One region of the Pedococcus soli genome, then DNA from elsewhere that is predicted to be linked to it. Evidence: predicted binding sites of a transcription regulator. Region 1 holds the regulator's gene; the other holds the start of a gene.
The links. Region 1 encodes HrcA, which represses chaperone genes, less so after heat shock. Its sites were predicted from a motif close to TTNGCACTCGNNNNNNNCGAGTGCNAA; they were not measured.
Positions count from the first base shown of each region.

Region 2: a site for HrcA is predicted at 2,673-2,699, ahead of groES (co-chaperone GroES). Genes of this name have one in related genera too.

Region 1 covers NZ_BAAGSF010000005.1:240,804-245,218, reverse strand. Annotated here, with positions in the region: gene ACYVKF_RS14260 (16S rRNA (uracil(1498)-N(3))-methyltransferase) at 1-60, opposite strand, end outside; gene dnaJ (molecular chaperone DnaJ) at 94-1,218, opposite strand; gene hrcA (heat-inducible transcriptional repressor HrcA) at 1,277-2,308, opposite strand; gene ACYVKF_RS14245 (DUF3097 domain-containing protein) at 2,519-3,394, shown strand; gene ACYVKF_RS14240 (DUF4870 domain-containing protein) at 3,559-4,026, shown strand; gene hemW (radical SAM family heme chaperone HemW) at 4,034-4,415, opposite strand, start outside.
Region 2 covers NZ_BAAGSF010000001.1:571,334-575,748, forward strand. Annotated here, with positions in the region: gene ACYVKF_RS02520 (SigE family RNA polymerase sigma factor) at 1-241, opposite strand, end outside; gene groL (chaperonin GroEL) at 411-2,030, opposite strand; gene groES (co-chaperone GroES) at 2,213-2,506, opposite strand; gene ACYVKF_RS02535 (GNAT family N-acetyltransferase) at 2,904-3,716, shown strand; gene ACYVKF_RS02540 (class I SAM-dependent methyltransferase) at 3,786-4,415, shown strand, end outside.

The sequences.
Region 1 (4,415 bases):
CGCCCCGGGGACCGCTCCTGCGAGCAGCGCCGGGTCGACGAGGAAGAGCGGGAGGGTCATGGGCGCAGCCTGGGGCGGTGCGGGCGGGCCCCGCTACTTGGCCTTGAACGCGTCGCGGAGCTTGCCGAACAGGCCCGGGTGGGCGGGCGTCATACGACCCTCGGGGCGCTCCTCGCCGCGCAGGGCGGCGAGCTGGCGCAGGAGCTCCTCCTGCTGCTCGTCCAGCTTCGTCGGGGTCAGGATCGTCGCGTGGACGATGAGGTCGCCACGACCACCACCGCGCAGGTGGGTGACACCGAGGCCACGGAGGGTCATGGCGTCACCGGACTGCGTGCCGGGCTTGATCTCGAGCTCGTTGACACCGTCGAAGGTGTCGAGCTTGAGGGTCGTCCCGAGCGCACCGGCCGTCATCGGCAGCTCGACCGTGCAGTGCAGGTCGTCGCCACGGCGCTGGAAGGTCTGGTGCGGACGGACGGCGACCTCGACGTAGAGGTCCCCGGCGGGACCGCCACCCTGGCCGACCTCGCCCTCCCCCGTGAGCTGGATGCGGGTGCCGGTGTCGACGCCTGCGGGAACCTTGATCTTCAGGGTGCGACGGGTGCGGACGCGTCCGTCGCCCGAGCACTCGAAGCAGGGGCTGACGAGGACCTCGCCGTACCCCTGGCAGGTCATGCAGGGACGGGTCGTCATGACCTGCCCGAGGAACGAGCGCTGCACCTGCTGGATCTCGCCGCGACCGGCGCAGACGTCACAGGTCCGGCGGGACGTGCCCGGCTGGGCCCCGTCACCGTGGCAGGTGGAGCAGACGACCGCGGTCTCGACGGTGAGCTCCTGCTCGCCACCGAAGACGGCGTCGGCGAGGTCGAGGTCGAGCCGGATCAGGGCGTCCTGGCCGCGGCGCTGGCGCGACCGGGGGCCGCGCTGGGCCTGACCGGCACCGGCGCCGAAGAAGGCGTCCATGATGTCGCTGAAGGAGAAGCCCTGGCCGAACCCGGCGGCACCGGCGGCATACGGGTCGGCGCCCTGGTCGTAGGAGCGCTTCTTCTCCGCGTCGGAGAGCACGTCGTAGGCCTGGGAGACCTTCTTGAACTGCTCTTCCGCCTCGGGGCTGGGGTTGACGTCCGGGTGCAAGCGCCGGGCCATCTTGCGGTAGGCCCGCTTGATCTCCTCCGGCGACGCGTCCTTGGAGACGCCCAGGTCCTGGTAGTAGTCGTTCAACGAGAGTCCTTGTCAGTGGTGCGAGGGGTGGATCGGTGAGCCCGGTCGGGCACAGGCGTCACTGCGCCAGGATCCGGGAGACGTACGTGGCGACTGCCCGCACCGACGCCATCGTCGTGGGGTAGTCCATGCGGGTGGGGCCGAGGACGCCGAGGCCCGCGACCAGGTCGGAGCCGCTGCCGTACTCGGTGGCGACGACCGAGGTCGACTGCAGTCCGGCGAACGGGTTCTCGTGCCCGATGCGGACCGAGACGGCGTCGCTGGTCTCCCTGGCGGTGCCGAGCAGCTTGAGCAGCACGACGTGCTGCTCGAGCGCCTCGAGCACCGGGCCGATGCTGAGGGGGAAGTCGGTGCCGACGCGCGCGAGGTTCGACGTGCCTGCCAGCACGACGCGCTCCTCGCGCTCCTCGACCAGGGCGTCCTCCAGGGAGCGGACGACGGCCCGGACGAGGTCGCGGTCGGCCGGCTCGAACTCCTCCGGCAGCGACTCGAGGGAAGCGGCTGCGTCGACCAGGCGCTGGCCCACGGCGCTGGCGTTGATCTTCGCTCGCACCAGCCCCAGGGTGGCCTCGCCCTCGGTCGTGGACAGGTCGTGGGTCGTCTCGATGACCCTCTGCTCGACGCGGCCGGTGTTGACGATGAGCACGACCATCAGCCTGGTCGCGCCCATCGGCACGAACTCGATGTGCCGCACCGACGAGCGGGTCAACGAGGGGTACTGCATGACCGCGACCTGCCGCGTCAGCGAGGACAGCAGCCGCACGGTGCGGGCCACGACGTCGTCGAGGTCGACCGCCCCCTCGAGGAACTGGGCGATGGCGGAGCGCTCGGCCGGCGACATCGGCTTCACCGAGCTCAGGCGGTCGACGAACAAGCGGTAGCCGGCATCCGTGGGCACGCGCCCGGCGCTCGTGTGGGGGGCTGCGATCAGCCCCTCCTCCTCGAGGGCGGCCATGTCGTTGCGGACGGTGGCGGCGGAGACCCCGAGGTGGTGGCGCTCGAGAAGGGCCTTGGACCCCACGGGTTCGGAGGTCTCGACGTAGTCCTGCACGATCGCGCGCAGCACGGCGAGACGGCGTTCCTCACTCATCGGACACCTCCTTTGCGGTCGGACTGGAGACGGGACTTGAGTCGGCGCTGGCGACGGGTGGCAGCAGGCGGGTCCGGGTCGGGCGGCCGACGCCGGGTCTGCTGGCACTCATGCTCAGCGAGTGCCAAGTCTACGGTGTTCCCGGGTCCGGGGCCGCACCGGCGGCGCGTCCTCTCCGGTGGCGTCGGCCACGCGGCATACCCTGCGTCGGTGTCCGACCGCTATGGCTCCGATGTCCTCTCCGGCGACTGGAAGGTTCCCCCGAGGGGACGCTCCCGCGAGGTGGAGGCCGAGACCGGCCTGGTCGTCGAGGACGTCGACACCGGGTGGTGCGGCGCCGTCGTGCGCGTCGAGAAGGCCGGCGGCATGCGGGTGGTGCACCTCGAGGACCGCCGCGGCCGCACCAAGGGGTTCCCGATGGGGCCAGGTTTCCTGCTCGACGGGGCCCCGGTGATCCTCACGCCGCCGACCGCTGCCGCCCGCGCGAAGCTCGCCGAGGCGAAGGCGGCGACTGCGCGGACGGCGTCCGGGTCGAGGGCGGTCGAGGGCGCCAAGGCGCGGGTCGCGAGCGGCTCACGGATCTTCGTCGAGGGCCGCCACGACGCCGAGCTCGTCGAGAAGGTCTGGGGCGACGACCTGCGCATCGAGGGAGTCGTCGTCGAGATGCTCGACGGCGTGGACGACCTCGCCGGGGCCATCCGTGACTTCCGTCCCGGCCCCGGCCAGCGGATGGGGGTCCTGGTCGACCACCTCCTGCCCGGCACCAAGGAGGACAAGGTCGTCCAGGCGTGCCGCAGGGGCCCGTATGCCGCGCACGTCAAGATCCTGGGCCACCCGTACGTCGACGTCTGGCAGTCGGTGCGCCCGGAGCGACTGGGCCTGCAGCAGTGGCCCGTCATCCCGCGGGGCCAGTCGTGGAAGCACGGGATCTGCCGTCACCTCGGCTGGCAGGCCGACAGCCAGGCCGACATCGCCCGGGCGTGGAAGCAGATCCTCGGCACGGTGCGGTCGTACGCCGACCTCGAGCCCACCCTGCTGGCCAGTGTCGAGGAGCTCATCGACTTCGTGACCGAGCCGGGGCACTGAACCGGGGCACTGAACCGGGGCACTGAACCGGGGCACTGAACCGGGGCAGGGTCGGGGTCGACCCTGACGCACCCCTGACCCGCCCCTCGCCAGACCCCGAAAGTCCTGTCTGCACGGGTCGTCATGCGTTTCACTGGTGGAAGACACCACCACGGAGGAACACCATGACCGAACAACCGCAGCCCCAGGCCCCCGGCTCCCAGTCGGTGCCGCCGCCCCCCGGCTCCCAGTCGGTGCCGCCGCCCCCCGGTCCGTCCGGACCGCCCCCGGTCTACGGCTCCGGCCCCAAGCCGATGTCGCAGCAGGACGAGAAGACCTGGGCGACCCTGGCCCACCTGGCTCCCTTCGCCGCCGCCCTCGTCGGGCTGCCGTTCCTGGGACCACTGATCGTCTTCCTGCTCCTCAAGGACCGTGGACCGTTCGTGCGGGCCCACGCCGCCCAGGCGCTGAACTTCCAGATCATCACCACCGTCGCGCTGTGGGTCTTCGGACTGCTGTCGTTCGTGCTCATCGGGATCCCGTTCGTGATCGCCACGGGGATCGCCTGGATCGTCCTGCCGATCATCGCGGCGATCAAGGCCAACAACGGTGAGTGGTACCGCTACCCGTTCACGCCCGAGCTGGTGAAGTGACCTCGGGCTAACGCAGCCCGAGCAACCGCCGCACCACGGTGTCGGCCAGCAGGCGGCCCTGCCTCGTCAGCACGACCCGCTGACGGCGCAGGGCCGCTGCCGCGTCCACGAGCTCGTCGGCGATGAGACCTGCGACAGCCGTCCGCCCTTCCGGCTGGAGGTCGTCGATCGGCAGTCCCTCGACCAGGCGTACCCCGAGCAGCACGCGCTCGTCGTAGCGCTGCTCGTCGGTGAGCGTCTCGCGGCCGTGGGCCGGGCTCGTGCCGGGTGAGGCGACGCGGGCGGCATACGCGTTGGGGTGCTTGACGTTCCACCACCGCACGCCGCCGACGTGGCTGTGCGCGCCGGGGCCGATCCCCCACCAGTTGCCGTCGGCCCAGTAGCCCTCG
Region 2 (4,415 bases), on a different contig from region 1:
AGTCGTACGACCCGGCACCGTGCTCGGCCAGCTGCGACCACTGCGGCCAGGCCCGGGCCAGGGCGGTGCGGGCGAGCCGCTGGGCGCCGCGGTCGTCCCCGGCGAGCAGCCAGGCGGTCCGGAGCAGGTCACCACCCCGGGCGACGACGTACTCGTCGAAGCTCGGCCGGTCCACGACGTGCTCCGCCACGGCCACCTCGCTGTGTGCTGCTGCGCCCAGCGTCGCACCGGGAGGGCGCACACGCCATACCCCTGCGGCGGCTCGGGGTCAGGAAGCAGTGCGCGACTCGGGCCGGTATCGCAACGTGACACCGGAACTCCGTCCGGGCACGCGCGAGGGCCCGCCCCCACCGTGGTGGGGACGGGCCCTCGAGAGGTATGGCGCGGGGAGCCCGCGCGGTCAGCCTCGGTCAGTGACCGTGGCCGTGGCCGTGGCCGCCACCGGCGGGCTCGGACTCCTCTTCCTTCTTCTCCACGACGAGGGTGTCGGTGGTCAGGACCATCGACGCGATCGACGCGGCGTTGCGCAGGGCGGAGCGGGTGACCTTGACCGGGTCGATGACGCCGGCCTTGATCAGGTTGACGTACTCGCCGGTCGCCGCGTTGAGGCCGTTGCCGGGCTCGAGCTCGGCGACCTTGGAGACGGCGACGTAGCCCTCGAGGCCGGCGTTCTCGGCGATCCAGCGCAGCGGCTCGGCCGCGGCCTTCTTGACGATCAGCGAACCGGTCGCCTCGTCGCCCTCGAGACCGAGGTCGTCGATGGCGGAGGAGGCGTGGACGAGGGCGGAGCCGCCACCGGCGACGATGCCCTCCTCGATGGCCGCGCGGGTCGCCGAGATGGCGTCCTCGATGCGGTGCTTCTTCTCCTTGAGCTCCACCTCGGTGTGGGCACCCACCTTGATGACGCAGACGCCACCGGCGAGCTTGGCGAGGCGCTCCTGGAGCTTCTCGCGGTCCCAGTCGGAGTCGGTGCGCTCGATCTCGGCCTTGATCTGGTTGACGCGGCCGTCGACGTCGGACTTGTCGCCGCCGCCGTCGATGATCGTCGTGTTGTCCTTGGTGACGACGACGCGGCGGGCCTGGCCCAGCACGTCGAGGTCGGCCTGGTCGAGCTTGAGGCCGACCTCCTCGGAGATCACCTGGCCGCCCGTGAGGACGGCGATGTCCTGCAGCATCGCCTTGCGGCGGTCACCGAAGCCGGGCGCCTTGACCGCGACGACGTTGAACGTGCCACGGATCTTGTTGACCACCAAGGTCGACAGCGCCTCGCCGTCGATGTCCTCGGCGATGATCAGCAGCGGCTTGCCGGACTTGACGACCTTCTCCAGCACCGGGAGCACGTCGGAGATCGCCGAGATCTTGCCCTGATTGATGAGGATGTAGGCGTCCTCGACCACGGCCTCCATGCGCTCGGCGTCGGAGACGAAGTAGGGCGAGATGTAGCCCTTGTCGAACTGCATGCCCTCGGTGAACTCGAGCTCGGTCGTCGCGGTCGAGGACTCCTCGACCGTGATGACGCCGTCCTTGCCGACCTTGTCGAACGCGTCGGCGATGGTGGAGCCGATGACCTGGTCCTGCGCCGAGAGCGCGGCGACCTGGGCGATCTCCTCCTTGCCCTCGATCTCGCGGGCGGTCTCGAGCAGGCGGGCGGACACGGCCTCGACGGCCTTGTCGATGCCGCGCTTGAGGCCGGACGGGGCGGCGCCGGCGGCGACGTTGCGCAGGCCCTCCTTGACCATGGCCTGGGCGAGCACGGTGGCGGTGGTGGTGCCGTCACCCGCGACGTCGTTCGTCTTGGTGGCGACCTCCTTGGCGAGCTGGGCGCCGAGGTTCTCGTACGGGTCCTCGAGCTCGACCTCACGGGCGATGGTGACACCGTCGTTCGTGATCGTGGGGGCTCCCCACTTCTTGTCGATGACGACGTTGCGACCCTTCGGGCCGAGCGTCACCTTGACTGCGTTCGCGAGCGCGTCGACTCCGCGCTCAAGCGACTTGCGAGCTGAGTCGTTGAACTCAAGCGTCTTGGCCATTGAGTGTCCTTCTGTTCATGGGGATTCAGCGGGGTGCCGGCTGACGGCGCAGCCGGGACCGGCTGGGCTGAACGGGGTGGTGCGGTGCTGGCAGGGAGCTGCCAGCGGGCTGACGAACGACAGCACGCCCCGGGCGGGGACCCCAGCGGGGCCCGCCGGGGCGTGCTGTAGCGGTGCAGGTGTCAGCCGACGATGGCGAGGATGTCGCGCGCGGACAGGATGAGGTACTCCTCGCCGCCGTGCTTGATCTCGGTGCCGCCGTACTTGCTGTAGATGACCCGGTCGCCGACGGTGACGTCGAGCGGGACGCGGTTGCCGTTGTCGTCGATCCGGCCGGGACCGATCGCGAGGACCTCGCCCTCCTGGGGCTTCTCCTTCGCGGTGTCCGGGATGACGAGACCGGACGCAGTGGTCTGCTCGGCCTCGACGGACTTGACGACGATGCGGTCTTCGAGCGGCTTGATGGAAACCGACACGATGGTGACCTCCCCTTCGGGAATGTCGAAAGTGGACAGGGTGGATGGTGCTGGTACTTCAGGTGGTGCCGAGCTGCGGCCGGAGCGGTCGCCGTCGCGGGGATCGACCGACTGGCTGCGTTAGCACTCGACGAACCTGAGTGCCAACGCAAATCTAGGCTCGCGGTTAGCACTCGGTCAACTCGAGTGCCAGACGTTCTCCTCGCGTTCGCCGAGGGCTGACACCGCGGCGGCGCCGCCTGCCGGCCGGACGGCCGGATCGCCCTGGGCAAACCAGTTGCCAGCGAGGGGCCACAGGGGGCAGGTTCGACCCGTGACCGACCCCGTGACCGACCCCGTGACCGACCCCGCGACCGACCCACCGACCGACCCTGTGACCGATCCCCTGACGCGCCCCGTGAGCGACCCCGCCGCCCTGCTGAGGGCCTACGACCACCAGCTCCGGGACGAGGCCGAGACGCCGTCGGCCGTCGCCGTGGAGCGGCTGGGACCGCTGCGCCTCGCCACCTTCCGGGGCGGCCGCGGCTTCATCACGTACTCGACGCTGGACGAGGCCGGCCGCCCGGCGACTCAGGAGTCGGTCCTCGCACTGGTGGACGGCGCCCTCGCGCACTACACCGCCTCGCCCGACATCCACCGGGTCGAGTGGAAGACCCGCGGCCACGACCACGCACCGGGCCTGCACGAGGCGCTCGTCACCCACGGGTTCGTGCCGGACGAGCCCGAGTCCGTGATGGTCGGGGAGGCGGCCCTGCTCGCCGTGGACGTCGAGCTCCCCGCTGGCGTGGTCGTCCGGCAGGTCACGGACGAGGACGACGTGCGGGCCATGTGCGCGTTGCAGGCCGAGGTGTTCGGCGACACCCCCGAGTTCGCCGCCGAGATCCTCCTGCAGGTCCTCCACCGACTCCGCACCCGTGACGACATGGAGATGTGGGTGGCCGAGGCCGACGGCACGATCGTGAGCGCGGGCCGCCTCGAGCCCGTGGCCGGCAGCGAGTTCGCCGGGATCTGGGGTGGCGCCACGCTCCCCGAGTGGAGGGGCAAGGGCATCTACCGCGCGCTGACCGCCGCGCGGGCCCGGTCGGCGCTGCGTCACGGCAAGCGCTACATCAACAGCGACTCGACGGAGTTCTCGCGCCCGATCCTCGAGCGCTCCGGCCTGGTCAAGGTCTCCACGACGACCCCCTACGAGTGGCGCCGCGACACCTGATCCCCCACCGCGGCGCAGGCCCGGCCCGACCTCCCACGCGGCCCCGCGGCATACGCCAGAATGCTCGCCATGGACCTCCCCCTGCTCCGCCGGCTCACGACCGGTGAGGGGTGGGGGCTGCTCCAGTCGCTGCCGCCCTACGACGAGGCGACCGCCCTGCCGCTGCAGCAGCGCCTGAGGGACGCGGGGTTCGAGCCCGACCTCGTGGCGGCCGCGCTCAACCAGGCCCGGCTGCGCGAGAAGGCGACCGCGAAGTTCGGGACGTTCGCCCGCGGCATGGTCTTCACCTCCGACGGGCTCGAGCAGGCCACCCGGCTCGGGGTCGCGGCCCAGCACGCCCAGCGGTTCCGGGCGGCAGGCATCCACACGGTCCACGACCTCGGCTGCGGCATCGGCGCCGACGCCATGGCGATGGCCGGGCTCGACCTGCGGGTGCGGGCGATCGACGCCGACGAGGTCACGGCCGCCATCGCCGCGGTCAACCTGCGCCACTGGCCGGACTCCGGCGCCGAGGTGGGGCTCGCCGAGGAGTTCACCCCGCCGGCCGGTGAGGGCGCGCGCGGCGTCGGCCTCTGGCTCGACCCCGCCAGGCGCACCCCCGGCGTCGCCGACATCACCGGGCGCACCCGTCGCCTGTTCCGGCTCGAGGAGATCTCCCCCTCCTGGGAGACCGTGCTGGAGCTCGCCAAGGCGCTGCCC